One region of the Variovorax sp. 01N429 genome, then DNA from elsewhere that is predicted to be linked to it. Evidence: predicted binding sites of a transcription regulator. Region 1 holds the regulator's gene; each other region holds the start of a gene.
What was found. The regulator LexA, encoded in region 1, represses DNA repair genes until DNA is damaged. The targets are predictions, from matches to a motif close to ACTGTATNNNNATACAGT.
Positions count from the first base shown of each region.

Region 1 (10,301 bases):
AAGCTGACGACGTTGTCGAAGGCTTGCCCGAAGTACATCTCGTAGCTGTCTTGCTCGACATAGCCGATGTGTGGCGTGCAGATGCAGTTTTCGAGGCGGAGCAGCGCGTGGCCTTGCAGCGGCGGCTCGCTTTCGAACACATCAATGGCGGCGAGGCCAGGCCGACCACGATTGAGCGCAGCAAGAAGAGCGTCTTGCTCGACAAGCTCCGCGCGCGACGTGTTCACGAACAGCGCCGTCGGTTTCATGCGCGACAGGTCTTCGAGCGTCACAAGCCCCCGCGTCTCTTCCGTCAGCCTCAGGTGAACCGACAGGACATCGGCCGCGGCAAAGAAGGTGTCTCGGTCCGATGCGACCTGGAAGCCGTCGGACCTTGCCTTGGCGCAGCTTTGCTCCCGGCCCCAGATGACCACCTGCATGCCGAAAGCCTGCCCATAGCGAGCGACCAATTGGCCGATGCGACCATACCCCCAGATGCAGAGCGTCTTGCCCTTGAGCACCGAGCCCAGGCCGAAGTTCGGAGGCATCGACGCCGACTTGAGGCCCGACTGCTGCCAGGCGCCGTGCTTCAGGTTGCTGATGTATTGGGGCAGCCGGCGCATGGCGGCCATGATCAGGGCCCAGGTCAGCTCGGCCGGGGCCAGCGGCGAGCCCGAGCCTTCGGCGACGGCGATGCCGAACTCGGAACAGGCATTCACGTCGACGTGACTGCCGACGCGACCTGTCTGGGAGATGAGTCTCAGCTTCGGCAGCTTTTCGATGAGTTGCCTGGAGATGTTGGTGCGCTCACGGATCAACACAATCACTTCGGCATCCTTGAGGCGGACCGAGAGTTGCCCGATGCCCTTGACTGTGTTGGTGTAGACCTTGGCCGCATAAGCGTCGAGCTTGGCTGCGCACTTGAGCTTGCGCACCGCGTCCTGATAATCGTCGAGGATCACAATGTTCATGGCGTGCCATTGTGCCTCGCACCGCCCACGTGCTGTGTCGGCGCACTGCCTGGCCTCCGCTTATCTTGAACAATTTTGCGGCGAGAGCAGCGCGCTTGCGGGCTTCTCTGCCGTCAATGCAGATGAGCGCGAAGGCCTGGCGACGGGGGAGAGGCGGCGGCCTCGAGTGCTACGAGCCTGTCGAGCTCGGCGCATACGTCCGCCATGCGGCCGGAAATCACCACCCGGCCTGGATGGCGACCGGTTTGCTGGGCATCGACCATCCGCACGACTCGAAGCGGCCGTGCCGCCGAGCTCGGCGCATCCTCGCGAGTCGCCGGACTTTGGCGCAACCCGCAGCTTGGCCGAACCCCGACATAGCGCAAGCCCGCCGTGCTGATGTGGCTTGACCGACGCGTTGGCATCCATCGGCTGGCCAATGTCTGCAGAGGCGAGATCAGGTCGACGATGCTAAGAAGAGCGATTCCCATGTGAACTCCAGAAAAGTCAGAGATTGAACATAGGCAGGATTGCTTTCATTGGCCACGACAGGGTGATGGCACTACGCCATACGCCCGCCACCTGTCGCGGCCGTCAACGAGGCGAACACGGGTGCAGGCCGAGTTCGCTTGCAGGATGGTCGAAGGGTTACATCAACATCGTGTTGCGGATCAGTCCGACAGCGAGGCCTTCGATCTCGAAGGGCTCACCCGGTTGAACAACGATGGTGGGGTAGTCAGGGTTTTCGGCGTGCAGTTCGATGACTTGCTTGTTGCGCTTGAGCCGTTTGACAGTGACCTCATCGCCCAGGCGGGCGACCACGATCTGGCCGTTGCGGGCTTCCTTCGTGGCCTGCACCGCCAGCAGATCGCCGTCCATGATGCCGGCGTCGCGCATGGACATCCCGCGCACCTTGAGCAGATAGTCGGGTTGCCGCTGGAACAGCGTGTTTTCGACATAGTAGGTTTGGTCGACGTGTTCTTGAGCCAGGATCGGCGAGCCGGCTGCCACTCGGCCGATCAGCGGCAGCGCGAGTTGTGCCATACCCGGAAGGGACAAGGAAAATTGGCTGTTTCGGGACTCGTTGAGCGCGCGCAATGCATCGCCCTTGAGGCGGATACCGCGCGACGTGCCACTGACGAGTTCAATCACCCCCTTGCGCGCGAGCGCCTGCAAATGCTCTTCGGCTGCGTTGGCAGACTTGAAGCCCAGTTCAGCCGCGATCTCTGCGCGAGTGGGAGGCGCACCGGTGCGCGCGATGGCGCTTTGGATCAAATCCAGAATCTGCTGCTGGCGGGCGGTAAGCTTGACTGCGAACTGCATGTGGGCTCCTGAAGGAACTGGCTGAATATCCAGTACCTGTATTTTTAACCAGTTTTCTGTGGTTGGCAAGTCATGAATGAAATCAAACAAGGCGACGAGCGCATCCGCAAGGTGATCGTGCTGGGAACAGGCGGCACGATCTCAGGCCGCGCCGAGTCTTCGGCCGACAACATCGGGTATACGGCCGGCCAAGTGGGCGTCGAGGAACTGCTGGGTGGAATCAAAGCGCCGGCTGGCGTGGAACTCGCGGCCGAACAGGTGGCGCAGATCGACAGCAAGGACATGAGTTTTGCAATCTGGCAGAAGCTCGCGCAGCGGTGTGTGCACTGGTTGGCGCAGCCCGATGTGTCAGGGCTCGTCATCACCCACGGAACCGATACGCTGGAGGAAACCGCGTATTTTCTGCATTCCGTCATTGCATCCGCATCGGTGAAACCTGTGGTGCTCACGTGCGCGATGCGGCCCGCCAGCGCGCTGGTGCCGGACGGTCCGCAGAATGTGTGCGACTCCATCGTCGTTGCGTCCACCCAGGGCGCGCGCGGTGTCGTGGCCGTCTGCGCCGGGGCCATGCACGGTGCGGTCGACGTCCAGAAGGTGCACACGTACCGGCTCGATGCCTTCGCCTCCGGCGATGCCGGACCGTTGGGTTACGTCGAGGAGGGGAGTGTTCGACTAGTGCGGACATGGCCGGCCCCCGCGCCAGCCGCCCACGAGGTCTTCAGTCGCGTGGTTGCCGCGCGCAAGTGGCCGCGCGTCGAGGTCCTGATGAGCCATGCGGATGCGCGCGGCAGCATCGTCGATGCCTTGGTGCGAGAGCGTGAGTTGGGGTCATCCGAAGTGCTTGATGGGCTCGTGCTTGCCGCCACCGGAAACGGAACCCTGCATCACGCCCTGGAAGCCGCTGCTTTGCGGGCTCAGGCCGCGGGCGTGTCGGTCGTCCGCGCTACGCGCTGTGCGCAGGGGCGCATCTTGCCAAGACAGAACGAGCTTCTTCGGGATGCAGGCGCACTGACGCCGGTCAAGGCGCGCATCGAGCTCGTGCTGGAGCTGCTGGCGGGGCGGCCATCGCCATGAAGATCAGGAGCTCAGTGCAGCCAGCGCGCGCTGAGTGATGTCGTCCACCGTTCCGACACCGCTGATGGAGCGGTACTTGGGTGCCGCAGCCGGGTCGGATTTGGCCCACTGCGAGTAGTAGTCGACCAGCGGCCGCGTCTGCTGGCTGTAGACCTCGAGCCGCTTGCGAACCGTCTCTTCCTTGTCGTCTTCTCGCTGGATCAAGTCTTCGCCCGTCAGGTCGTCCTTGCCGATGACCTTGGGCGGATTGAACTTCACGTGGTAGGTGCGGCCAGACGCCGGGTGTGAGCGGCGACCGCTCATGCGTTCGATGATGTCGGAAAAAGGAACGTCGATTTCAAGCACGTAGTCGAGCTTGACGCCGGCCGAGCGCATCGCTTCGGCTTGGGGGATCGTCCGTGGAAAGCCGTCGAAGAGAAACCCTTGGGCGCAATCGGGCTGCGCGATGCGTTCCTTGACGAGGTTGATGATGAGATCGTCGCTCACCAGCGCGCCCGATGCCATGACGGACTGTGCCTGCAGGCCAAGCGGCGTACCGGCCTTGACCGCGGCGCGAAGCATGTCGCCGGTCGAGATTTGGGGAATGCCGTATTTCTGGCAAATGAAGGCCGCTTGCGTGCCCTTGCCCGCACCCGGGGCGCCCAGCAAAATCAGTCTCATGGTGTCCTCGGAAGGTTTTTCGATTTATGTCGCGCCATGCTGCCTCCCATAGGATTTCCCAGGCGGAATTGCGGCGAGGATAGCATGCGCTCCCCCCGCTAAAACGAAGCTAGCCAGCAGCGAGAAGGGCGCGAACTCGCGCGAGATCCTCTGGCGTATCGATCCCGGGGCCGGGAGCATCCGAGGTGATGTGGACAGCGATGCGATGACCATGCCAGAGCGCTCGAAGTTGTTCGAGGGCTTCGGTGGTTTCGACGGGCGCAGGAGGCAGGCCCGGAAACTGCCGGATGAATCCAGCGCGGTAGCCGTAGATGCCGATGTGCCTCAAGGCCGGCGGCGACGTCGGCACTGCTTTCGGCCCCAGCGCCGCGAAGCCGTCGCGCCACCAGGGGATTGGGGCTCGGCTGAAGTAGAGCGCATAGCCCTTGGCGTCGAGCACGGTCTTGACCACGTTGGGATTGGCGAATTCCTCGGGCGAATCGATCGCGTGCGCCGCGGTGCTCATCGCTGCGTCGGGATGGTCCGCCAGAGTTCGTGCGACCGCGTCGATCAACGTCGGCTCGATCAACGGTTCGTCGCCTTGCACGTTCACGACGATGGCGTCGTCCGCGAGGCCGAGCTGCGCGCACGCCTCGGAAAGGCGATCGCTTCCGCTGGCGTGATCGGTGCGAGTCAGCAGCGCCTGCACGCCATGCGCCGCGCATGCGGCAATGATGCGCGGGTCGTCTCCCGCCACCACGACGCGCTGGGCGCCTGATACCAAGGCGCGCTGGGCAACGCGCACGACCATGGGCAGCCCGGCGATGTCAGCCAGCGGCTTGTCCGGCAGTCGGGTCGATGCGAGCCGGGCGGGGATCAGGACGACGAACGCCGCGTTCAATTCAGCCCGCCCGGTCAAAGGCCCAGCTCTTCGTCGGAAAGCGTCCTGGCTTCCGCTTCGAGCAGCACCGGAATACCGTCGCGCACCGGATATGCGAGGCGTGCGCTGCGCGAGACCAGCTCCTGCTTCTCAGCGTTCCAAGTGAGGGGCCCCTTGGTCACGGGGCAGACGAGCAGTTCAAGCAGCTTGGTGTCCATCGCGCGATGATAGCTTTGCGTCCAGCGCTGCGAAGAACGCATCCGACGTTTCGAAGACGAGCGGTACCGCCAATGCGTCGGGCACTTTGCACCAGAGCTTTACGGCGTCCTTTTCGGTGCAGAGCAGCGTGCGGCCGGTCGCGGGCGCATTCCAGTTGTCGAAATCGTCATGGTCCGGAAGTGCGATGCATTGTTCGAGGTGCAAGCCCCGCTCGCGCAGCATGTCGAAAAAGGCTTCTGGCTTGGCGATCGCCGCCACCGCGTCGAGATTTTGGTATTGAAGATCGCTCAGCGGAATCGTCGTGCCGTCTTTTCGGACGGCGTAGTCGGCCAGCATTCGCCGTGCAGTGAAGCCGTCGAACGCCGGCCGGCCGCCCGTGTGAAGCACCAAATCGCAATGACGCGGCCACTTTTCGCGCAAAGGTCCAGCGGGGAGCAGCCATCCGTTTCCGATGCCCCGGTCATCGAAAACGCAAATCTCGACATCGCGAGCCATGGCGAGATGCTGCAGGCCGTCGTCGCTCACGATGACCTCGGTGGTCGGATACCGAGCCAGAAGCGCGATCGCCGCGTCAACGCGCCGCCGTGCAACGAAGACCGGGACTCGCGTCGAGCGCCGGATCAGCGCGGGTTCATCGCCGACGTCACGAGGATGGCTGTCATCGAGGACTTCCCGGCAATCGTCGGTGACTCGCCCATGGCCGCGCGATACGACACCGGCGTGGATACCGCGCGTTTGAAGATGCCGCACGATGGCCATCACCGCAGGCGTCTTGCCGGACCCTCCGGCGATGACATTGCCGACGACCACCACGGGCACGCCAACTCGTGTGGTTCGCAGGATTCCGAGTCGATACAGGCAGCGCCGGAGCCCGGTGATCGCACCATACAACTGCGACAGCGGCCACAGCAGCCGTGCGAGCGCTCCGCGTTGCAGCCAAGCCTGCCGCAACGACGCCAAGGCTATCGTCCCGCCTGCGCGGCTGACTGTGTTGCGAAGGTGATCTGTATCAGACCCGCCCGGCGCGCCGCTTCCATGACGGTGATCACGGACTGGTGGGTTGCGCTGGCGTCGGCGCTGATGATCACGACGCGGTCCGTTGCTCCGCCGGTGGCAGCGGCCAGCGCCGCCGCTACGCCTTCCACGCTGCGGTCCGGCAGAACGCTCTTGTTGATCGAGTAGCGCCCATCGGACGACACGGCCACGATCAGTTCCTTCGGGTAGTCGCGCTGCGCTTCCGCATCCGCGACCGGCAGGCGCAACTGCATCTCGGTGAACTTGCTGTACGTCGTGGACAGCATCAGGAAAATCAACACGACCAGCAGGACGTCGATGAACGGAATCAGGTTGATCTCCGGTTCCTCGCGCGAGCCGTGGCGAAAGTGCATTCTCATCGGCGCAGCGTGTTCAGATGGCGTGCAAAGCGCTCGCCCGAGAGCTCGAGGTTCAGCAGGTATTCGTCGACCCGGCTGCGGAAGTAGCGCCAGAAAATCAGCGCCGGAATCGCAATCATGAGCCCGAACGCGGTGTTGTAGAGCGCAATCGAGATGCCATGCGCAAGCTGCGCCGGGTTGCCGGATCCGACGGCGCCGCTGGAGACCGACTGCGCGCCGAAGATCTCGATCATCCCGATGACGGTGCCGAGCAGGCCCAGCAACGGTGCAGCCGAAGCAATGGTCGCCAGGGCGGGCAGATAGCGTTCGAGGCGATGGGCGACCACGCGCCCGGCCGCTTCCATCGACACGCGCAAGTCATCTTCGCTGGAGGTCGGGTTGACATTGAGCGCACGAAAGCCCGCAGCAAGCACTTCGCCGAGGCCGGAATTCTTTTCGAGCTTGGTCACAACATCAGGGCCGGGGATCGCGCTGCGCGACACCGCGATAGCTTCGTCGAGCAGCTTGGGAGGCAAGACCTTGGAAGTCTTCAGGCTGGCGAATCGCTCGATGACGAGTGCCAGGCCGACGATCGAACAAGCGAGCAAAGGCCAGATCGGCCAACCCGCAGCAACTATGATGGAAAACAAGAATTCCTCCGGCCCATGGACTGCAAATGCGCGGCGATTATCCACCTTGCTGACCTGTATTCCGGCGCGGCTCCCGTGTAGGTGAGGGCGCACAGAATCTGTGGATAACTTTGTGATTAACGGCCTGGGCAACTCGCCCGAACCCGCACCAGATGGGCCTTCCCTTAAATCGAGCGATATTTGAGCACCGCTTTCTTCATAAAAATCAATGACTTGCACGGGAACATGCGCCCGCGCTGTGCATGGATGAGTTGTCGCAGCGACCTCCTGCCCGGTTGTGGAAGGTTTTCGCTTGTCACGCAGGTGAGGCATGAACGGACGTGAGCAAACACCTGCGGCCGGCGGGCGCGTCTGGGCGGTCGGAGCACTTTGCCGGGCCGTCGCCGATGCCTTGGACGCGCGCTTCAACCCAGTCTCAGTGCGCGGAGAAATTTCCGGCTTCTCGCGCGCCTCCAGTGGCCACTGCTATTTCTCTCTGAAGGACGAAGCAGGACAGTTGCGTTGCGCGATGTTCCGTCGCGCGGCGAGCCTGCTGGACTTCTCGCCGCGCGACGGCGACCAGGTCGAAGTGCGCGGTCGGCTCGCGGTGTATGAGCCGCGCGGCGATCTCCAACTGGTGGTGGAAAGCCTGCGTCGCGCAGGGCAGGGCGCACTCTTCGAGCAGTTCCTCCAGCGCAAGGCCAAACTGGAAGCGGAAGGCCTCTTCGATCCAACTCGAAAGCGAGCGTTGCCGACGATGCCGCGCACCATCGGCCTGGTCACCTCGCTGGGCGCGGCAGCGCTTCACGACGTCGCTACGGCACTGCGCAGGCGCGTACCGCAAATTTCGGTCGTGCTGGCACCGGCCGCTGTGCAGGGCGCGGGCGCGCCGGGCGAACTCGTGCGGGCACTGCAGTCGCTGTATGCCGTGGCACCGCAAGTGGACGTGATCCTGCTGGTGCGCGGGGGTGGTTCCATCGAGGATCTCTGGGCCTTCAATGACGAGTCGCTTGCGCGCACCATCGTGCGCAGCCCTGTCCCGGTGATCAGCGGTGTCGGGCATGAGACCGACTTCACCATCGCTGATTTCTGCGCGGACGTGCGCGCGCCAACGCCGACTGCGGCTGCCGAAATGGTCGCCGCGCCGCGCGATCTGTGGTTGGACGCCCTTGAACTGCTGGAAGACCGACTCCGCGGAGCGACCCTGGCGCGGCTGGATGCTTCGAACCAGCGGCTCGATGTGACGGCGGGCCGGCTCGGTCGCCCCTCTGAGCTGGTCGCCCGGCAACGATTGCGGCTCGCGCACCACGCCCAGCGGCTGCACTTCGCAGTGCTGTCGCGGATGGACCGGCTCGGACAGGCGCAGCAAGCCCTGGAAGCCGGACTTCCCATAAAGCTGCACGCAGCATTGGACCGGCAGCATCAGCATCTCAACCGCGCTGCGCTGCGTCTGCAATTGCTCGATCCGGCTCTGGTGCTTCGACGGGGGTATGCGTGGCTCACCGATGCGCAGGGACACGCCGTCACCAGTGTCGAGGACCTCGCCCCTGGCGACGATGTCCGTGCGCAGCTCGCAGATGGGATTGCCGAATTGACCGTGTCGAAGACCGAAACGAAAGGAAGGCGTCCGACGCCGAGTGTCTGATTTCCTTTCTAGAATCGTCCGTCCCACAACCAACCCCGAGAGCTACAACATGGAACACGTTCTTCCTCCTCTGCCATACCCGATGGACGCGCTGGCGCCCGAGTACTCCAAGGAAACTCTCGAGTACCACTACGGCAAGCATCACAACGCCTACGTCGTGAACCTGAACAACCTGCAAAAGGGCACGGAGTTCGAGAACATGACGCTCGAGCAAATCGTGAAGAAGTCCAGCGGCGGCATCTACAACAATGCAGCGCAAACCTGGAATCACACGTTTTTCTGGAACTGCATGAAGCCGTCCGGCGGCGGCGAACCCAGCGGTGCGCTCGCCAAGGCCATCGATGCCAAGTGGGGTAGCTACGCAGCCTTCAAGGAAGCCTTCGTCAAATCTGCCGTGGGCAACTTTGGCTCAGGCTGGACGTGGCTGGTGAAGAAGCCTGACGGCACGGTGGACATCGTCAATACGGGCGCCGCCGGCACGCCGCTGACGACCGACGACAAGGCGCTGATGACGGTCGACGTCTGGGAGCACGCGTACTACATCGACTATCGCAACTTGCGTCCGAAGTTCGTCGAGACCTTCCTCGCCAAGCTGGTGAACTGGGATTTCGCAGCGAAGAACTTCGGTTGATCCAGGGTCTTCGCACACAACGAGAAGCCGACCTCCGGGTCGGCTTTTTGTTGGGTACGAGCGGTTTGGAGTCTCAGCGCTTCTGGGTGAACAATTCCCCGCCGAGCTTCGTTCCTTCCTTGATGTTCTTGCGTGCGAACCATCCCTGGTTCATCTCCAGCACGAAGCGCACCGGTTCCTTCGAGCAATGCGAATCTTCTGTCATCGGCTTCATGTCCGCCAGATTCACGATGCGCCCATCTTCAGCCACGAAGGCGGCCGTCAGCGGCAGCAGAGTGTTCTTCATCCAGAAGCACTGCGTGGCGGGTTGTTCGAAGACAAAGATCATTCCTTCCGCCTGCGGCATGTCCTTGCGGAACATAAGCCCGATCTCGCGTTGCGTCGGCGTGTGCGCGACTTGCGCGTCGATTTGATACATGCCGGCGGTCAGCCTGACTCGGGGAAGATTGCTTTGTGGCCTTTGTGGCTCTTGCGCGTGCGCAAAAGTCACCAGCGAGACTGACAACAGAAGAAACGAAAAAAAACGCTGAAACATGGATCGACTTTCACGATGGCGACGCAAACAAGAATGCCCGCGCTATGCGGGCATCGACCAATTGTTCTTTGAGCTTACCTCTTAACCCCGTCAAATTGCTGTCGTGGACCTGACGTCCGCGACAGGGCGTTGCCGGCGAAAAAAAAGCGCTCCCGAGGAACGCTTTTCCGATTGGGAGCAATCCCGATTATTGGGGGGTGCCGCCTTGCGGGTTCATCTTGCGAACGTTGCCGTGGCGATCGCGGCGACGATCGCTGCGGGTGTCGGCGCGAGCCTGGCCAGCGGCCGTGGCCTTGCTCGGCACCACGCCGACGGCTTCGGAGGAGTTGCGTTGATCGCCGCCCTGCGGACGAACTTCACCTTGCGGCTTGGTCGAGCGGCGCTCTTGCGCGCGCTGTTGCGGCTTGGTGTTAGTCGGAGGGGC
Region 1 is NZ_JBFTRG010000006.1:261,899-272,199, reverse strand. It holds gene AC1DSF_RS13580 (D-2-hydroxyacid dehydrogenase family protein) at 1-950, opposite strand, end outside; gene lexA (transcriptional repressor LexA) at 1,578-2,252, opposite strand; gene AC1DSF_RS13570 (asparaginase) at 2,325-3,326, shown strand; gene adk (adenylate kinase) at 3,330-3,986, opposite strand; gene kdsB (3-deoxy-manno-octulosonate cytidylyltransferase) at 4,096-4,866, opposite strand; gene AC1DSF_RS13555 (Trm112 family protein) at 4,881-5,063, opposite strand; gene lpxK (tetraacyldisaccharide 4'-kinase) at 5,044-6,030, opposite strand; gene AC1DSF_RS13545 (ExbD/TolR family protein) at 6,027-6,452, opposite strand; gene AC1DSF_RS13540 (MotA/TolQ/ExbB proton channel family protein) at 6,455-7,087, opposite strand; gene xseA (exodeoxyribonuclease VII large subunit) at 7,398-8,711, shown strand; gene AC1DSF_RS13530 (superoxide dismutase) at 8,761-9,342, shown strand; gene AC1DSF_RS13525 (DUF192 domain-containing protein) at 9,416-9,877, opposite strand; gene AC1DSF_RS13520 (cell envelope biogenesis protein TolA) at 10,065-10,301, opposite strand, start outside.

Region 2 (10,301 bases), on a different contig from region 1:
GGCCAACCGTCCTTTGACCAACTATGCGGTGCCGAACCTGTCGACGGTGCAGAACGATTTCAACGTGATCTTCACGGCCAGCTATGAAGCCGATCTGGCAGGGCGCGTGCGGCGATCGGTCGAAGGCGCAACGGCATCGGCTGCGCAATCGGCGGCCGACCTCGAAAACACGCGACTGCTGCTCACGACGGATCTCGCATCGAGCTACTACAACCTGCGATCGACGGACATCGAACTCGACGTGCTGGCGCGATCGATCGAGCTTCAGCGGCGAGCGCTCCAGTTCGTCACTGACCGGCATGACTTGGGCGCGGTGTCGGGTCTGGACGTCGCGCAGCAGCAGGCGCTGCTCGACAACACGCTCGCGCAGGTCGACACGCTGAAAAAGCAGCGCTCGCAATTCGAGCATGCGATTGCCACGCTGACCGGAACGCCGGCGCCTTCGTTTTCCATTGCCGCGGACGTGAAGCCGCTGGCACCACCGGCGATTCCGATCGGCGTTCCCTCGGACGCGCTGGAGCGCCGTCCGGACGTCGCGGCGGCGGAACGCGCCATGGCCGCCGCCAATGCGCAGATCGGCGTTGCGACGGCGGCCTTCTATCCGAGCGTGATGTTGCTGCCCACGGGCGGCGTGGACAGCAGCACGCTCGCCACGCTCTTCGACGCAAGAAGCCTGCTCTGGTCGCTCGGCGTCTCGGCAACGCAGACGATCTTCGACGGCGGGCGCATCCGGTCGAATGTCGATTTCACTCGCGCGGGGTATGACGTCACCGTGGCCAGCTACCGGCGCATCGTGCTCACCGCGATGCAGGAAGCGGAAGACGGCATCACCGGCCTCGCATCACTCGACCATGCGTCGACGCAGGCTTTCACTGCCGTCGAAAGCGCGCGACGCGTGCTGGACATGGCCTCCACCCGCTACCAGGGCGGCGCCACGACTTTCCTCGACGTCATCACAGCGCAGCAGGCTGTGCTCTCGACGGAGCGCCAGGCCGCGCAGATCATGGGGCAGCGCATGCAAACCTCGGTGTTTCTCGTGAAGGCGCTGGGCGGCGACTGGTGCGGCGTCGAGCCGCGCGGTTCGGCCGGCTCTAAAACAGACTGCCCTGCCCCGCTGCGCCAGGTGGTCGGAACGCGCTGAGGTCAAGCACGATGCGGTCGCGATTGAACCCGATGCGGGCCGTCGCCTTTTCGAACCGCTGACGAATCAGGTCCGCCCACAGTCCGCTGCCCTTCATGCGCGTGGCGAAATCGGCGTCGTAGTCCTTGCCGCCGCGCATTTCGCGGATGCGCGCCATGATCCGGTCCGCGCGCTGCGGGTAGTGCAGTTCGAGCCATTGCTTGAACAACGGCGCGACCTCCCATGGCAGCCGGACGACCGTGTAGAAAGCGCAGCGCGCGCCGGCATCCCAGGCGGCTTCGAGAACCTGTTCCATGTCTTCGGTCACGAAGGGAATCTGCGGCCCCACGCTCACGCCCACCGGAACGCCCGCTTCGGCTAGCGTGCGCACGGTGCGCAAGCGCCGATGCGGCGCGGCGGCGCGCGGCTCGAGCTTGCGCGCGACCTCGCCATCGAGCGTGGTGATGGTGACGTACACCGCCGCCAGATGCTCGGCCGCCATGGGTGCGATCAGGTCCAGGTCGTGCTCGACCGCGCTCGATTTCGTGACGAGGCCGAATGGATGGTGCGTCTCCTTCAGCAATTCGATGACCGAGCGCGTGAGCCGAAGTTCGCGCTCGATGGGCTGATAGCAATCGGTCGCAGTGCCGATCGCAAGGTGGCTGGGCCTGTAGCCCTTGCGGCCCAGCTCGCCGCGAAGCACCTCGACGATGTTGCGCTTGGCGATCAGCTTGGTTTCGAAGTCGAGTCCCGGCGAAAGATTGAGATAGCTGTGCGTGGGCCGGGCGAAGCAGTAGATGCACCCGTGTTCGCATCCCCTGTACGGATTGAGCGAACGGTCGAACGGAACGTCCGGGGAATCGTTGTGGCTGAGCACCGACTTGACGTCCTCGAAGCGGACCTCCGTGGCGAGCGGAGGCAATGCGTCTGCCTCGGCGGCGCCCTCTTCCAGAGTGCCCCAGCCATCGTCGAACGCATTGCGCGCGTCGCGCTCGAACCGATGCGCAAGGTGCGTGGCCGCACCTCGGCCCTTGAGGGCATGAAGAGGGATGATGGTGTCGGTCATGGCGGCGCCCCCGAAGTACTGTATGGACAAACAGTATTTCACCATTTCAAGATTGCCGCAGCAAGCGCGTGTGTGGCGGCCACAAGCACGTCACACGGCGTAAGCTCTGGCCCTCCCGCCCTGCGTGTCCAACGATGCCTCGCCGCCCTGAAAACCTCTATCCGCAATACCACGCGCACATCTATTTCGGCCCCGCAACGGTCGCGCAAGCGAAGCAGTTGGCCGAGGATGCCGGGCGCAGTCTGCTGGTCGTGGTCGGCAGGGTGCACGAGCGGCTCGTCGGTCCGCACCCGCACTGGAGTTGCCAGCTTGCTTTCGACGCTGCCGAATTCGACGAAGTAATCGGCTGGCTGGACGAGCACCGCAACGGGCTCGATGTGTTCGTCCACGGCGTCACCGGCGACGACTACACGGACCACACGGCGCACGCGATGTGGCTCGGCAACGAGTCGCCGCTCGATCTGCGCATGTTCCGCAAACCGGCGGACTGAACCCGGCCCACAAGCAACAGCGTTTCAGCGCCCCTGCGGGCGGGCTTTCGATCGCCTTGTCGCGGCGGCTTTACGTCCGACCCGCAAAAATATCTAGTACTTAATATTTAACAAAAGATACACTCCGACGCGTCTGAATACGAAATGTTCCATTTTTAAGCAACAAGAGTCGTGTCTCAATGAACCGTATCTATCGCCTCGTCTTCAATCGCTCGACGGGAAGCCGTCAAGCTGTCTCCGAACTCGCCCGGACATCCGGTCCCGGCGGTTGCGCAACCGGAAGCGCTGCCAGCGCGGCCTTCGGCGCCGCGGGAGCCGCCGTCCTGATGGCGGTCACCGCCCTGGCGCCTACCGCGCATGCGGATACCAACCTGCTCGTCGGCGCTGGTGGCGCAGGCGGCATTTCGAGCACCAATGCGGGGAACGGCGGCGCCGGTGGCATCGGTGGCGGAGGCGGTGGTGGATCGGGTGGTGCGATCGCCGGCGGCGCCGGCGGCGGTTTCGGCTCGGGCGGCGGCGGCAATGGATTCGTCATTGGCGGTGACATCGGAGTGCCCGGCAATGGCGGCGCCAATGGCGCTGGCGTCACCGGCGGCAACGCGTTGGTGGGCGACACCGTCCAGCCCAACTCTTTGACCTTGACCGGCACCACCGACGTGACCGGCTCCGTCTGGGTCGGCGGGGGTGGCGGCGGCGGGAGCGGCGGCGGGGGGACGACGCCTGGTGCCGTCGGTGGGGCCGGGTCGAATGGCGTCCTCGATGTGAGCGCTGGCGCCGTCCTGAATGTCGCCGGTGCAATCAACCTCGGCGGCTCAGGCGGCGGCGGCGGCGGCAGCACGCCCAATGGGGGAACAGGTGGCATGGGCGGCGCGGGCGGCAACGGCACGTTGTCGATCAGCGGCACGGTCAATGCCTCGGGTGACGTGAACTTTAGCGGCGTTCAAGGCGGAAACGGTACGAGCGGCATCGCCGGTGTCGGCGGTGCGGCCGGCACAGGCAATCTGACGATCAACACAGGCGGAACCCTGCAGATCGGAACCGGCGGCAGCACCGGCTCGCTGAACGGCGACGTGACGGACAACGGACGGTTGGTCTTCAATCGGTCTAACGCATACGACTACGCAGGCGTAGTTTCAGGCAGCGGCAGCCTGGTGCAGCAGGGCACGGACGTCTTGACGCTGAGTGGCAACAACACCTATGGCGGCGGCACGACCGTCAACAGCGGCGTGCTTCAGGTCAGCGCCGACAACAACCTCGGCGCTGCGACCGGTGGCCTCGCGATCGACAACGCCACATTGCGCTACGGGTCCGGCTTCGCCAGCGCACGCGCAGTGACGATGGGCGCGGATGGCGGCACCTTCGACACCAACGGCAACGACGCTTCGCTCAACGGCGTGATCAGCGGCGGCGCTCTCACCAAGACCGGTGCTGGCGCCCTGACCCTGTCTGGCAACAACACCTATAGCGGCGGCACCGTGCTGAACGCCGGAATACTGCAGGTGTCCTCGGACAGCAACCTGGGCTCGACCGGCCCCGACGCCGGCCTGACCTTCGATGGCGGCACCTTGCGTCTGCCGGCGCCTCTTCCGCTGCCGGCCGTGAACCCGCCGCCCTTCGTTTCGGCGCGTGACATTGCCGTGAACGTCAACGGCGGCACCATCGATGTGAACGACAGCCAAGGCAATATCTTCAGCGGGAAACTCAGCGGAGGTGGCACCCTGACACTGAAGAACGGCGGATCGAACACTGGAGATCCGACGCGCCTGACGTTGAGCAGCAGCAACAACACCGCATTCACGGGCGCCATCCAGCTTGGAACGAGCGGTCAGGTCGGCCGCATCAATGTCGAGGTGACAGGCTCGGGCACGCTGGGCACGAACAGCAACCTGGTCGATATCTACAACAACAGCGAACTCGACTTCAACGGTGGCGGTGCCAGCGCCGGCAACCTGAAAATCACGACCCACGTCAGCCCCAACAAACTGGGGCTCAATTCCGGCGTCACCTTCTCGAACGGCGCCAGCGCGGGGACGGCCACAATCATCAACGCAGCGGGTAGCGCGTTGATCCTCTTCCGGGATGCCACGGCAGCCGCGTCCACCCTGGTCAACGGCACCGACTCGCGCATCTATTTTTTGGGCACCAGCACGGGCGGCAGCGCGGCGATCGCCAACAACGGCGGGCGCGTTTACCTGCAGGACTCCTCCGATCTCAGCGGAGCAGCCATCGCCAATGCCGTCGCGGGCACTGTGAATATCAGCGAAGCGACAAGCGGGATCTCGATCGGCGAGCTTTCCGGCGACGGGAACGTCGTGCTCGGCGGCAAGGTCTTGACAGTCGGTGCGCGGGGCACCAATAGCACGATCGGCGGAGTCATCTCCGATACTGGCCCAGGGTTCGTCGACAAGGACGGAGGTGTGTACAACCCCCCGGTCACTGCGACCGGAGGCTCGCTCGTCAAGACGGGCGCCGGCACGCTGACCCTGACGGGCGTCAACACCTACAACGGCGGCACGACGGTCAACGGCGGCGTGCTACAGGTCAGCGCCGACAACAATCTCGGCGATGCGGCCGGTGGGCTTGCGCTCGACAACGGCACGTTGCGCTACGGAGCGGGCTTCGCCAGCGCGCGCGCAGTGATCATGGGCGCGGGCGGCGGCACCTTGGACACCAACGGCAATGACGCTGCGCTCAGCGGCGTGATCAGCGGCGGCGCTCTCACGAAGGCCGGCGCCGGCACCCTGACCCTCGCGGGCGCCAACACCTACAACGGCGGCACCACTGTCAATGGCGGCGTGCTTCTGGTCGGCGCAGACAACAACCTCGGCGCTGCGACCGGTAGTCTTGCGCTCGACAACGCCACATTGCGCTACGGAGCCGGCTTCGCCAGCGCACGCGCAGTAACGATCGGCGCGGGTGGCGGCACCTTCGACACCAACGGCAATGACGCTTCGCTCAGCGGCGTAATCAGCGGCAGCAGCCTCACCAAGACAGGCGCCGGCACCCTGACCCTCGCGGGCGCCAACACCTACAACGGCGGCACCACCGTCAGCAGCGGCGTGCTTCAGGTCAGCGCAGACAACAACCTCGGCGCTGCGACCGGTGGTCTTGCACTCGACAACGCCACATTGCGCTACGGAGCCGGCTTCGCCAGCGCACGCGCAGTGACGATCGGCGCAGGCAGCACCTTCGACACCAACGGCAATGACGCTTCGCTCAGCGGCGTGATCAGCGGCAGCAGCTTCACCAAGACAGGCGCCGGCACCCTGGCCCTCGCGGGCGCCAACACCTACAGCGGGGGCACGACTGTCAAAGCCGGCGTGCTTCAGGTCAGCGCAGACAACAACCTCGGCGCCGCGACCGGTGGCCTGGCGCTCGACAACGCCACGTTGCGCTATGGGTCCGGCTTCGCCAATGCACGCGCAGTCACGATGGGCGCGGGTGGCGGCACCATCGACACCAACGGCAATGACGCTGCGCTCAACGGCGTGATCAGCGGCGGCGCTCTCACGAAGGCCGGCGCCGGCACCCTGACCCTCGCGGGCGCCAACACCTACAACGGCGGCACCACTGTCAATGGCGGTGTGCTTCAGGTCGCCGCGGACAACAACCTCGGCGATGCGGCTAGTGGGCTTGTGCTCGACAACGGCACGTTGCGCTACGGCGCCGGTTTCGCGAGCGCACGCGCAGTGGCCATGGGCGCGGGCGGCGGTACGTTGGACACCAACGGGAACAACTCTTCGCTCAATGGCGTGATCAGCGGCGGCGCTCTCACGAAGACTGGCGCCGGCACGCTAACCCTAACCGGCGCCAACACCTATAGCGGCGGCACGACCGTCAACGCCGGCGTGCTCCAAGTCAGCGCCGACAGCAACCTCGGCGCCGCGACCGGCGGACTTGCCCTGAACAACGCCACATTGCGCTACGGAGCCAGCTTCGCCAGCGCACGCGCAGTGACGATCGGCGCAGGCAGCACCTTCGACACCAATGGCCATGACGCTTCGCTCAATGGCGCAATCAGCGGCAGCAGCCTCACAAAGACAGGCGCGGGCACGCTGACCCTCGCAGGCGCCAACACCTACAGCGGCGGCACCGCTCTCCAATCAGGTCAGATCAACCTAGGCAGCAGCACCGCCCTGGGCACCGGCGCGCTCTCGATGGACGAAGGCACCACATTGGGCTTCACCGTCAACGGTTTGACAGTCGCCAATGCCGTGGTGCTCACCGGAATCACCGACCCCATCATCGACACAGGCAGCTTCACTGAAACGCTGACCGGCGCGATCTCAGGTGCCGGCGCCCTGACGAAGAACGGCAGCGGCACGCTGGTGCTCTCCGGCGCCAACAACTACAGCGGCGCAACGGCCGTGGCGGCAGGTACGTTGCGCGCGGGCGCGGCCAACGCGTTCAGCGCGACTTCGGCGCACACGGTGGCTTCCGGCGCGACGCTGGACACCGGCGGCTTCAGCCAGACCGTTGCATCCCTGACCAACAGCGGCACTGTCTCGCTGTTGGGCGCTGCGCCGGGTTCGACCCTGACCATCAACGGCGCCTATTCCGGCAATGCCGGCGTCATCCGCCTCGGAACTGCGCTGGGTGACAGTGGCAGCGTGACCGATCGATTGATACTGAACGGCGCAGGCGCCAGCGCGAGCGGCAAGACCACCGTGCAGATCACCAACCTCGGTGGCCTCGGCGCACGAACCGCGGGCAGCGGCATCAACATCATCAGCGCCCAGAACGGCGCGACCACGACCGCCCAGACGACCAAGGACGCATTCGCATTGGCAAACGGCCATGTCGACGCGGGCGCCTTCGAGTACCGGCTCTATGCCGCCGACAACAGTGGCGCAGGCGAAAACTGGTACTTGCGCTCCGACGGCGGCCCCGTCACGCCGACCACTGCGACGGGTGCTGCGGTCGCTCCCGCAGCGGCATCTGGGCCCGCATCCATAGCGGCAACGCCACTGCCGGCCTATCGCGCCGAAGTGCCTCTCTATGCTGCGCTGCCGAGCGTGCTGCGCCAAAGCGATCTCACGATGCTGTCGAACCTGCATCGCAGGATGGGCGACGAAACGGTCACGACCGAAGCTTCCGGCAGCACTTCCAATCGCCGCGGGTGGGCCCGTGTCATCGACGGGACCACCACCATCGAACAAAGCGGCATCACCGCGCCGGAAAGCAATGCCAGCACGCAAGGAGCGCAGGCCGGCGTCGACCTTTACACCGACACCATCTGGCATGCCGGGTTGTATGCCGGCCACCTGCGCGCCGACGCCCATGTGGACGGCTTCTACGGCCTGAACTCCCTCAGCCGCGGCTATGCCGGCAATCTGCGCGCGGATACCACCTATCTGGGCGGCTACGCCACCTATGCCAATCCGCAGGGACAGTACGCCGATTTCGTGCTGCAGTACGGCCATCAGGACATCACGGGCACGCCCCCGCTCGGCTTCGCGAGCGACAGCAGCGGCAACAGCGTGACCGCGTCAGCCGAAGTGGGCCAGCGATTCGCACTAGGCAGCGGCTGGGGAGTCGAGCCGCAGGCCCAGTTGATCGTCAACCGCCAGGCGCTGGGGAATGCACGGATCAGCGGCGCGGTCGTGGACCAGGACACGGCCACAGCGGTGATCGGGCGCATCGGCGTGCGCATCACCGGCGACTACACCACCGGCATCGGTCGACTGCAGCCGTACGGACGACTCAACGTCTGGCATGGCTTCGGCGGCACCGATACGACCAGCTTCATCGCTCCGGTCGCGACCACGCCGATCTCCAACGAAATCGGCTACACGTCCACCGAGGCGGCCATCGGCTTCACCCTCGGCCTGACGCCGGCGACCAGCGTGTACGGCGAACTCGGCAAGCTCTTCCACTCCGGCGGGGACACGCGAGTGAGCTCCTCGGTGCAGGGATCGATCGGCCTGAAGGTGAAATTCTGATCTGCGGGTTCCGAATCCGGCCGGCATGAACCGGTCGGACGGATTCAGAACTCAGCGTCGAGCTCGTCGATTTCTTCGGGCTCCTGCTTGGCCGCCTTGATCCACTCCTGCATCGCGGGCAGTTCGGCGATGCGCTTGCAGTAGGCGGCGCAGGTTCGATCGAGGTGTACGTCGTAAGTCATGAAGCGCGTCACCACCGGCGCATACATCGCATCGGCCATGCACGGTGTCTCGCCGAAAAGGAATGGACCGCCGTAAGCCGAAAGGCACTCGCGCCAGATCTCGACGATGCGGTCGATATCGGTCTGCGCACGCGACCAGATCTTGAAGCCCGGAAACTTGGCCTTGACGTTCATCGGCAGCGATCCGCGCATCGCGCTGAAGCCCGAATGCATCTCACCGCAAATTGCCCGGCAATGCGCGCGCGCCTTGGCATCGGCGGGCAGAAGGCCGGCCTTGGGCTTGATCTCGTTGAGGTATTCGCCGATGGCAAGCGTGTCCCACACCTTCACGTTGCCATGCTGCAGTGACGGCACGAGCATCGAAGCCGAGAGCAGCAGCATCTCCGCCTTCATTGCCGGGTCATCGGGCGGGATCACCTTTTCCGAAAAATCGAGTCCGGCAAGGCGGCACATCAGCCAGCCGCGCAGCGACCACGCGCCGTAGTTCTTGCTGCTGATGGTGAGAACGGGTTTGGCCATGCTGACGCTCCTCATTGCCGGATCGGCCATGCAGCCGTGCAAGGCTTGTGCCAGAAAGGTGCGCGGCGCGCGACATGTCGCGGAACTTGGCCCGCAACTTGCCTGCGTCACGGGCATGCTGTATCGGGCCTATCAAACCAACGCCGACTTGCTTTCGCCGTCACGGCTTGCGGCGCAATACCTCGGCAGCGCGCTGTGGCATCCGCATTCGGACCGCAGCATGGCTCGCCGCATCTCGGCGGCGATGGAGGTCTATTCACGCTTGCGGCTCACGCACACACGTCCGGCCTACGGCATCGACAGCGTCATGGTCGACGGCGAAGAAGTCGCCGTCCACGAAGAAGCTGCGTTGGCTGCCCCCTTCGGGACCCTTCTGCACTTTCGCAAGGACACCACGGCGGTGCATCCGCCGGTGTTGCTGGCCGCACCACTGTCGGGCCATTTCGCCACGTTGTTGCGCGAAACCGTGCGCACGCTGCTGCGCGACCACGATGTCTATGTGACCGACTGGCACAACGCGCGCGACGTGCCGCTCTGGCATGGCGGTTTCGGGCTGGACGAGTACACGCTGCAGATCATTGCGTTTCTGGAGGCGATCGGTCCGGGCGTGCACATGGTGGCCGTGTGCCAGCCCTGCGTCGCGGCGCTGGCTGCCACCGCGCTGATGTCCGAAGACGACAACCCGGCGACACCGCGCAGCCTCACGCTGATGGCTGGCCCGGTCGATTGCCGCATCAATCCGACCATGGTGAACAAACTCGCCACCGACCGCTCCATCAGCTGGTTCGAGCGCAACCTGATCAGCCGCGTGCCTTGGCCGCACGCAGGAATGATGCGCCGCGTGTACCCCGGCTTCCTGCAGCTCAGCGCGTTCATGAGCATGAACCCGGATCGGCACAAGCAGCAGTTCAGGAAGCTGTACCAGCATCTGATCGACGGCGAAATCGAACAGGCCACGACCATCCGCATGTTCTATGACGA
Region 2 is NZ_JBFTRG010000009.1:214,075-224,375, reverse strand. It holds gene AC1DSF_RS18000 (efflux transporter outer membrane subunit) at 1-1,141, shown strand, start outside; gene AC1DSF_RS17995 (PA0069 family radical SAM protein) at 1,092-2,186, opposite strand; gene AC1DSF_RS17990 (DOPA 4,5-dioxygenase family protein) at 2,321-2,677, shown strand; gene AC1DSF_RS17985 (autotransporter-associated beta strand repeat-containing protein) at 2,857-8,619, shown strand; gene AC1DSF_RS17980 (glutathione S-transferase) at 8,664-9,320, opposite strand; gene AC1DSF_RS17975 (polyhydroxyalkanoate depolymerase) at 9,436-10,301, shown strand, end outside.
Region 2: AC1DSF_RS17995 (PA0069 family radical SAM protein) is a predicted target of LexA. The motif match lies at 2,204-2,221, and genes of this name have one in related genera.

Region 3 (10,301 bases), on a different contig from region 1:
GAAGCCCTTCGCGCCGCTCCGGAAACTCCAACTGCAGGAGATCCACCATGCCCGAGAAGAAAACCATCGAGCGCGCCAGGCGCGACAAGCGCGAAGGCAAGGCGCCGACCACGCAGGCCGGCGAGTTCGTTCGGGAAGAGATCGAGCACATCCGTGAAGGCAAGCACGGGGCGCGTTCGCCCGAGCAGGCCATCGCGATCGGCTTGTCCAAGGCGCGGCGCGCCGGCGTCGACCTGCCTCCGCCCAAGAAGGGTGAAGCTTCCGAGAAAACGCGACACAGCGCGCAGCATGCGCTGGAAGCCGGCCGCAAGCCCGATGCCAAGGTGTCGCGCAAGCGCTCGCGCGCGACCATCGGCGCCCTGCAGCACGAGAGCCCGGCAGCGGCGTCGAAGCCGGCGCTGGCCCGCCATGCAAAGGCCGTGTCCAAGGAGCGCACCGCGGCAGAGCGCTCGGCAGCGGCGCGCAAGGCGGCTCGGACACGGGCCGCGCACAAGGCCGGCAGGTAACCGGGCGCTGCCCGGCCGGCGCATTGCATTCACCCGGAAGGAGCCCAGCCACATGGCCATCGAATCCATGAACCCCGCCACCGGCGAAAAGCTCGAGACGCATGCGCAGATGTCGCGCGCTGCCGTCGACGAGATCATCGGCAAGACGCACCAGGCGTTCCTGGCCTGGCGCGGCACATCGTTCGAGCAGCGTGCGCAGCGCCTGCGAGAGGCGGCAAAGATACTGCGCGCGAAGTCCGATACCTGGGCCCGCCTGATGGCGCGCGAAATGGGAAAGCCGTTGCGCGACGGCATTGCCGAGGCGCAGAAGTGTGCCGGCTGCTGCGAATTCTTTGCCGACAACGCCGCGCGGCTGCTGGCGCGTGAGCCGGTCGACACGGAGGCGCGCGCGAGTTTCGTCACCTTCAATCCGTTGGGTGTCGTGCTCGCCGTGATGCCCTGGAACTTTCCGTTCTGGCAGGTGTTCCGGTTCGCCGCTCCGGCGCTGATGGCCGGCAACGCGGCGGTGCTCAAGCACGCATCGAACACGCCGGGCTGCGCGCTCGCGATCGAGCAGATCCTGCGTGAAGCCGGCCTTCCCGAGCACCTGTTTCGAACGCTGCTGATCGGCAGTGCGCAGGTCGACGCGGCCATCGAGCATCCGCTGGTGCGCGCGGTCACGCTGACCGGCAGCGGCCCGGCCGGGAGCGCAGTGGCGCGCAAGGCCGGCGAGATGCTGAAGAAGACCGTGCTCGAACTGGGCGGCAGCGACCCCTATCTGGTGCTGGAAGACGCGGACATCGAGCTCGCCGCGAGCGTCTGCACCAAAGGCCGGCTGGTCAACGGCGGCCAGAGCTGCATCGCCGCCAAACGCTTCGTCGTCGTCGAGCCGGTGCGGCAGGAGTTCGAACAGCGCTTTGTGCAGAAAATGAAAGCGGCGCGGCAGGGCGATCCGCTGGACATGGCTACGGAAATCGGCCCGCTCGCGCGGCACGACTTGCGCGAGGCCCTGCACCGGCAGGTGGAGCAGAGCGTGCAGCGCGGCGCGCGGTGCCTGCTCGGCGGCAAGATTCCGGAGGGACCGGGCGCCTACTATCCGCCGACCGTGCTGACCGATGTTGCGAAGGGCATGCCGGCCTACAACGAGGAACTGTTCGGCCCTGTAGCGGCGGTCATTCCGGTGCGCAACGAGGAAGAGGCCATCGCCGCCGCCAACGACTCCTCGTTCGGGCTTGGCGCCGCTATCTTCACGCGCGACCTGGGCCGCGGCGAGCGCATCGCGGCCGAGTCGATCGAGTCCGGATGCGTGTTCGTCAACGACGCCGTCCGTTCCGATCCGAGGCTGCCCTTCGGCGGTATGAAGGACAGCGGCTATGGCCGCGAGCTGTCGGGCTACGGCATCAGGGAGTTCGTGAACATCAAGACGGTGTGGGTGGCGGCATAGGCATCACGCCTGCCGCCAGGACAGCGCCGACGCAGCAACCAGGCAGAGAGCGATGAACACGATGGCCGTATTTGCCGCATGGGAGTACTCCCACTGGCGTTTCAATGACTCCCAATGGGCTGGGACATCGGTCCAGTTCTGCGTCGCTTGATTGGCGGGCAAGGTCCAGGCGACGAAGATCGCGAACATGGCGACGATGCAGGCTGCAGCGCACAGCGCAAGCCAGAACGGTCCGGCTTGCGAGCGAACGACGATCGCCAGGACGATGTTCGCCACGAGCGCCGCAACCCAGAACAGCCCGAGCACCCACCAGCCGCGATAGATGCCTTGGACCAGAAAATACTCCGGCTGGTTAAGGCCGATCTTGTTCGGAAGCGCAGCCAGGTGCGCGCCTGAAGGAATCAGCGCGAGCGCGCCAATCAGGATGGCCAGGAACTGGACGATCCTCGTGCTCATCGCAAACTAGGCGAGCGACCGGACGAACGGCCTGATCTTCTCCAGAAAGACCTTGTGCCTCGCATCGAGCTCTTCCATGTCTTTCTGCAGCTCGGCCTTGTCGTACGGCTCGGCGGCCGCCAGCACCGTCATCCAGCGGTCGTACTTGTCGCGCTCCGCGCGCCACTCGTCGTACGCGGCCCGGAGCTCGTCCCATTGGATGGTCATGTCATGACTATTCAATCTTCAGCACGCCGCTCGCGCTTCCCTGCCGCTTTGTCGTTCTCGCTGATGTCGATGATTCATGATGATTGGCTCCCGCGAAGTTGGTTTGCGAAGGGGAGGGAACGGCGACGCTCCCAACGGACATGTTCGGCAATTGGCAAGCCCCTGAAAGGCGCGAGGAATTCGAGTGTGCTGCGACGGTGCATCTCTGGCTGCCATCCGTCGGATAGCCCAGTGCCTAGATCTGCAACGACGCCAGGTTCTTTTTCCAGAATGCCGCGTCCGGCAAGATCCCTGTGCCGGCCGCCGCGTTGTCGGCCATGTGCTCGGCTCGGCTGGTGCCGGGGATGGTGCAGGTCACGGCCGGATGGCTCAGCACGAACTTGATCAGCACCTGTGCCCAGCTCGTGCAACCGATCTCCGTCGCCCAGACTGGCACGGGTTTGTCGCGCAGCCTGCGCAGCAGCCCGCCGCCACCAAAAGGCAGATTGACGATCACCGCCACGCCGCGTTCGGCCGCCAGGGGCAGCAATCGTTGCGCGGCGCCTTGCGCATCGAGCGAATAGTTGATCTGCAAGAAATCGAGCTTCTGCGCACGCAGCACGGCTTCGACTTCGCCGTACGCTGATTCGGTGTAGTGCGTGATGCCGATGTAGCGCACGCGGCCTTTGTCCTTCCAGCCGTGCAGCGTGGCGAGATGGGTTTTCCAGTCGACGAGGTTGTGCACCTGCATCAGGTCGATGCGTTCGGTGCGCAGCCGCTCGAAAGATTTCTCCATCTGCGCAATGCCGGCCTCGCGGCCCGAGGTCCAGACCTTGGTCGCAAGAAAGGCCTTGTCGCGCTGCTTCGATTCGGCCAGCAATTCGCCGGTGGTTTCTTCGGAGCGGCCGTACATCGGCGAACTGTCGATCACGGTTCCGCCGGCCGCGAACAACGCTTCGAGCACGCCGGGAAGCTGCTGGTAGGCGGCGGTGCCGGGCCGCTGGTCGAATCCGATCCAGGTGCCGCAGCCGACCACCGGCAGGGCTTCCTTCGTGGAGGGAATGGGGCGAGTGTTCATCTTCGATCTGCCTTGCTGCGCGAATCCAGGGAGTGCGACGCCGGCGCAGAGCGCGATGCCCAACCGCAGCAACTGGGTGCGCGTGAGGAGAAGGTCATTGGCCATCATCGCCCGTTATCCCGGTCGTTGCCGGTTCAATGCGCTGAGAACATCGCGTTGATTTCTCGATGGCTCACCGCCTTGCTGGCGTAGGTGAAGGTGCCGTGCTCGCGTAACTCGTTGGCGGCGTTCAGGAAGGCGCCCATTGCGGCGCGCGCCAGCGAACCGCCGACGCTGATGCGGCGCACGCCGAGTCCGAACAGCGTCTTCGCGTCGAGCGTGACGGCGCCCAGGCCCATCAGCACATTCAGCGGGCGATCGATCTCGCGCAGTACGGTGGAGATGTCTTCGCGCGTGACCAGGCCGGGCGCAAAGAGCACATCGGCGCCGGCTTCCTGGTAGGCCTGCAGGCGCGCGATGGTGTCTGCCAGGTCGTTGCGCCCGTGAAGATGGTTTTCGGCGCGCGCGGTGAGGGTGAAGGGAAAGGGCTGCGCGCGGGCCGCTTCCGCGGCGGCGCGAATGCGTTCCACCGCAAGGTCGCGGGCATAGATGGGATCGTCGGCGCGGCCGGTGGCGTCCTCGATCGATCCACCGACGACGCCCGCCTCGGCTGCGAGCCGAATGGTCTGCGCGACTTCCTCCGGGGCGTCGCCAAAGCCGTTTTCCAGGTCAGCGCTCACGGGCAGGTCGATGGCCGAAAGACTTCGGAGATGCGCGAGCACGTGGTCGCGAGAGAGGGCGTTGTCAGGCCGGCCGAGCGAGAAAGCCAGGCCGGCGCTGGTGGTGGCCAATGCCTTGAACCCCATCCCCGCGAGCAGGTGCGCCGTGCCGACGTCCCAGGGGTTCGGGATGATGAAACCCTCGGTGGATTCGTGGAGGGCGCGGAAGGTCCTGGCCTTGTCGGCCTGGGAAAGCTGCGGGGATGAAGTCATGAAGAAATCTCCTTTTTGGCGCGCCAGTGTCTCTCTTTTCTCCTTTGTCCTTCCGGTTGCAGGGCTGAAAATACTGGATGAAAATACAGTTATTCACCTTTTGATCATGGGCCTTCCTTTCCTCGACTCTTTTCCCGCTGGCGCCGGCCGCGGCGTCTGGCATGCCGACGAACTCGGCAGCGCCGATGCGCAGGTCATCGGGACCGGTCACGCGGCGCTGGACGCCCAGTTGCCGGGCGGCGGCTGGCCGGTCGGCGCCATGACGGAACTGCTGCAGGCCGCGCCTGAAGACCCGCTCTGGCAGCTGGTGCTGCCCGGTCTGGTGCAGGCGGCGGAAGCGCGGGGCGGGCCGGTGGTGCTGATCGGCGCACCCTGCGAGCCCTTCGGCGCCTCGCTGGCCGCGCACGGCCTCAGGCCCGAGGCGCTGATGTGGGTCCGGAGCGAGGCCGCAGCCGCGCGGCTGTGGGCCTGCGAGCAGGCGCTGCGCTGCGCTGACGTGGGCGCCGTGCTGGCCTGGTTGCCGCAGGCCCGGGTCGGCGAATTGCGGCGGCTCCAGCTGGCTGCCGCGCAGCACGATGCGGTGTTGTTCGTCTGCCGGCCCGGGACGGTGGCACAAACGGCCTCTCCGGCGCGGCTGCGGCTGCAGATCATGCGCAGCGAGGCCGATGCGGCCCAGATCGAACTCCACATCCTCAAGCGCCGCGGCCCGCCGCTCGCTGCGCCGGTGATGCTGCCGGCACGCAGCGAGCGCATGAGCGCCTTGCTCGCCGCCGCCCGGCTGCGACGCAAGCTGCGCCTGCAACAGCAGGGCACGGCACCGGCGCACGATGCCGCCACCGTGGTGCACATCGAGGCCTGGAAGGAAGGACGCCATGCACTGGATCGCCTTGCAGTGGTTGCCTGAGTCCGCTGGGCCACCTCAAGCCGGCACGCCCCTTCCGCCCACCGAAGCCCTGGGCTGGTGGGCGCTGCAATTCACGCCGCACGTCGCCTGGCAGGACGAAGCGCTGATGCTCGAAGTCTCCGCCTGCGAAAGACTCTGGGGCGGTCGGCTGGGCCTGATGCGCCAACTCGCCAGCGCCAACCCTGCGCCCGACGCGGCCCTGAAAGGAGCGCAGGGCGCGACCAGCCTGGAGGCCTTGGCGCGGCTGCGTCTTTTCGTGCGCGGCGAACGCCGGCCCGACGACATGCCCGCCGGCCTGCCGCTCGACACATTGAGCGCCGCGCACGAGCACCTCGAACTGCTCGCGCGCCTCGGTTGCCGCACCTGGGGCGATGTGGCCGCCTTGCCGCGCGGCGGCTTGTCCCGGCGCTTTGGAACCGGCTTGCGCAATGCACTGGACATCGCCTGGGGCTCGCGCCCCGAAAGCCATGCGTGGCTCAGCCTGCCCGACGTCTTCGAGCAGAAGCTCGAACTGCCTGCGCTGGCCGAAGGCGCCAACGAGCTCATGTGGTCGGCCAACCGTCTGCTGGCGGGGCTGCAGATCTGGCTGCGCGCGCGCCAGCGCGGGGCACGCGCGCTCGAACTCGAATGGACGCTCGACCTCAAGCGCTTCAACGGCGTGAACCTGCCGCCGCACCAGAACATCACCGTGCGCACTGCCGAGCCCACGCAGGACATGGCGCACCTGCGCCGGCTCCTGGCCGAGAAACTCGCGCTCACCACATTGGCAGCCCCCGCAAGCTGGCTGCGCCTGCGTTCGCTCGAAACCGATCCCTGGGCCGGCGCCAGCACCAGCTTCTTGCCCGAAGACAACCGCAAGGGCGACAAGCTCCACGAAATGGTCGAGCGCCTCAGTGCACGCCTGGGCCCCCAGCAAGTCCTGGTGCCCAAGCTACAGCCCGACCACCGCCCCGAACGCATGCAAGTGTGGCAACCCGCCCTGCAAGCCCCAAAACAGCGCCCTTCCAGAAACACCGTGGAACCGGCTCCGCCGGTCCACCAGTGTTGCCCCCTGCAAGGGGGTAGGCAAAGCGACACGAAGTGCGCGAAGCCTGGGGGTGAGTCCATCTACCCGGGGTGGTTGTTGCCGGAGCCGCTGCCTCTTGAGATGGATGGCGAGCGCCCCTGCTACCAAGGACCGCTGCGCAGGCTGATCGGCCCCCAGCGCGTCGAAGCAGGCTGGTGGGGCGGCGTGGAAGAGGGCGGCCAACCCGCAGTGCGCGACTACTACGTCGCCGAAAGCCCCAAAGCCGGCCTGGTGTGGATCTTCCGCGAGCGCTCGACCGCCTGCTTCGCCGAAGGCGAGGTCCGCTGGTACTTGCAAGGCCTCTATGCCTGAACTCAGCGGCAAGAAAACCCGTGCGCTGACGCTCGCCGAGGTACACGCTTTGCCGCAGCCGGAGCGGCAACCGCCCGCGCCCGGACTGCCGGGCTATGCCGAGCTTCATTGCCTGACCCACTTCAGCTTTCAGCGCGGTGCCTCCACGCCCGAAGAACTGGTGGAGCGCGCCTATCAGCTCGGCTACTCGGCGCTTGCAATCACCGATGAATGCTCTGTGGCCGGTGTGGTGCGTGCGCACGTCGGCCTGCGCGAACTGCCCGCCAAGCTCGATGTCTACGAGCGCGAGCATCCTGACGAGCCGCCCATTCCGCGCAACCCTGATTTCCGCCTGCTGTTCGGCAGCGAATTCCGCTTCGATCGCTTCAGGCTCGTGGTCATCGCGAACGACACCGAAGGCTGGGGCAACCTCTGCGAGTTCATCACCGCCGCGCGAACCACCGAGCTGCCCAAAGGCCAATACCGGGTGACCTGGGACGGCAGCGACGTCGCTTCGCTGAAGCACTGCCAGATTCTTTTCGTGCCCGACCGAAAGCCCGGCGGCGCCATCGACATCGAGCAATTGCACGAAGACCTCTCGGCCGCGAAGGCGTTGTTCGACGGCAACCTGTGGCTGGCGGTGGAGATGCTCAATGAACTCGATGACGACCTCTGGTTCGTCACGCTGTTCCAAGCCGGCGAGCGGTCCGGCGTGCCGCTCGTGGCGGCCGGCGACGTACACATGCACGCACGCGCGCGCAAGCCGCTGCAGGACGTGCTCACTGCCGTGCGCGAAGGCAAGACGGTGGCTGAATGCGGCTTCGCATTGCAGTCCAACGCCGAGCGGCATCTGCGCCAGCGCGTGCGGCTGGCCGCGCTCTACACCGACGAGATGCTGGCGAACACGCTCGAAGTGGCGCGGCGTTGCCGTTTCGATCCCGAGGTGATCCGGGAGAACTACAAGTACCCGCTCGAAAGCGTCGGCAATGGCGAGACGCCGGCGCAGACGCTGGTGCGCAAGACTTGGGAGGGCGCGCGCGGCAAATATCCTTCGGGCATCCCGGAGAAGGTGTCGCTGCAAATAGAGCGCGAGCTTCGATTGATCCTCGAGCTCGAATATGAGATGTTCTTTCTCACGGTCGAGGACATCGTCCGCTTTGCCCGCTCGAAAGACATTCTTTGCCAGGGACGCGGCTCCTCGGCCAATTCGGCGGTTTGCTTCTGCCTGGGCATCACTGCGATCGACCCGGACAAAGGCCATCTGCTGTTCGAGCGATTTCTCAGCCGCCATCGCCGCGAGCCGCCCGACATCGACGTCGACTTCGAGCACCAGCGGCGCGAAGAGGTCATCCAGTACATCTATGAAAAATACGGGCGCGAACGCGCAGCCATTGCTGCTGTCGTCATCTGCTATCGCGCCCGCAGTGCGCTGCGCGACGTGGGCAAGGCGCTCGGCATCGATGCGCGGCTCGTCGACGAATTCGCCAAGGACCACTACTGGTTCGACGAAGCCGTGCTGGGCGAGCAACTGCGCGCCGCCGCAGAGCGCGTGGGCGTGCAGGAGGACGAGCTCAAGCTGCTGCAATGGATCGAGCTCACGCGGGAGCTCAGGGGTTTTCCGCGCCACCTGAGCCAGCACGTCGGCGGCTTCGTGCTCACGCACACGCGGCTCACGCGCCTGGTGCCGGTGGAAAAGGCGTCCATGAAAGACCGCTCGGTCATCCAGTGGGAAAAGGACGATCTCGAAGCGATGGGCATGCTCAAGGTCGACGTGCTCGCGCTGGGCATGCTCAGCGCCATCCGGCGTGGGCTCGAACTCATGAACCATTGGCGCGGCACGACGCGGCAGATGCACCAGATCCCCCATGACGATGCGGTGTTCGACATGATCTGCGACGCGGACACTGTCGGCGTGTTCCAGATCGAGAGCAGGGCGCAGATGTCGATGCTGCCGCGCCTGAAACCGCGCACCTATGAGGACCTGGTGATCCAGGTGGCGATCGTCCGGCCCGGGCCCATACAGGGCGGCATGGTGCATCCCTACCTCAAGCAGCGCGATCGATTGCGCCAGGGGCTGCCGATCAAGTACGAGAAGGAAGAACTGCGCGTCGCACTGGAGCGCACGCTGGGTGTTCCGATCTTCCAGGAACAGGTGATGCAGATCGCCATGATCGCGGCCGAGTTCTCGGCCGACGAGGCCGATCAGTTGCGCCGCGCCATGGCGGCCTGGAAGCGCAAGGGCGGTCTCGACAAGTTCCACGACAAGCTGGTCGACGGCATGGTCAAGCGGGGCTACGAACGCCCGTTTGCCGAGGCGATCTTTCAGCAGGTGCTCGGCTTCGGCGACTACGGCTTTCCTGAAAGCCATGCGGCCAGCTTTGCGCTGCTGGTATCGGTGAGCTCGTGGATCAAGTATCACGAGCCCGCCTGCTTCCTGGCCGCATTGCTCGATGCCCAGCCGATGGGCTTCTACAGCCCTTCGCAGCTCGTGCAGGATGCGCGGCGCCATGGCGTCGAGGTGCGGCCGGTCGATGTGACGACGAGCGAATTCGACAGCAGCCTCGAAGCTCGCGCGCCCGATGCGCCGCGCATGCCGACTGGCACCGAGGCTCGCTATGCCGATCGGCTGGGGCGCGCGCCGCAGCCAGCCGTGCGCCTGGGTCTGCGCCGCGTCTCGCGCCTCAGCGAGGCGGGCGCCAAACGTCTTCTGGCCGCGCGTGCGCAGGCGCCTTTCACCAGCACCGAAGACCTTGCACTTCGCGCCGAACTTGATGGCAAGGACATGGCGGCACTGGCCGCGGCCGATGCGCTGATGGCGCTCTCCGGCCATCGTCGACAGCAGGTGTGGGATGCAACCGCGCAGCGCCGCGCGCCCGCGCTGCTCAAGGGTGTGCCGATCAACGAGCCGGCGTTGCAACTGCCCGTTGCGTCCGAAGGCGAGGAGATCGTCGGCGACTACGCATCGTTGGGCCTCACGCTGCGGCGCCATCCGCTGGCGCTCCTGCGCTCGCGGCTGGCGCGCATGAACCTCATGAGCGCGGAGCAACTGCGCTCACTGCCCAGCGGCCGGACCGTGCGCGCCTGCGGCATCGTGCAAGTCCGCCAGCGTCCGCAGACCGCCAACGGCACCATCTTCGTCACGCTCGAAGACGAGACCGGCAACGTCAACATCATCGTCTGGAGCCACGTGGTCGAGACTTGGCGCGAGCAGGTGCTCAAGGCGAAGCTGCTGGCTGTGCAGGGCACCTGGCAGCGCGACATGGACACCGGAGGCGAGGTGCGGCATGTGGTGGCGACCGGATTCAAGGATCTGACGCCGCTGCTGGGAAGGCTCGCTCAAAGCAACAGCAGCCGCGACTTTCATTGACTCAGGCTTGCTCGCTTTTGCGTGAGGTCCCTGGCTTATAGTGGCCGCGCCGA
Region 3 is NZ_JBFTRG010000003.1:265,121-275,421, reverse strand. It holds gene AC1DSF_RS07360 (DUF6496 domain-containing protein) at 48-506, shown strand; gene AC1DSF_RS07355 (NAD-dependent succinate-semialdehyde dehydrogenase) at 559-1,929, shown strand; gene AC1DSF_RS07350 (DUF1772 domain-containing protein) at 1,933-2,385, opposite strand; gene AC1DSF_RS07345 (hypothetical protein) at 2,392-2,592, opposite strand; gene AC1DSF_RS07340 (aldo/keto reductase) at 2,828-3,757, opposite strand; gene AC1DSF_RS07335 (isocitrate lyase/PEP mutase family protein) at 3,784-4,620, opposite strand; gene imuA (translesion DNA synthesis-associated protein ImuA) at 4,727-5,524, shown strand; gene AC1DSF_RS07325 (Y-family DNA polymerase) at 5,493-6,902, shown strand; gene AC1DSF_RS07320 (error-prone DNA polymerase) at 6,895-10,248, shown strand.
Region 3: imuA (translesion DNA synthesis-associated protein ImuA) is a predicted target of LexA. The motif match lies at 4,693-4,710, and genes of this name have one in related genera.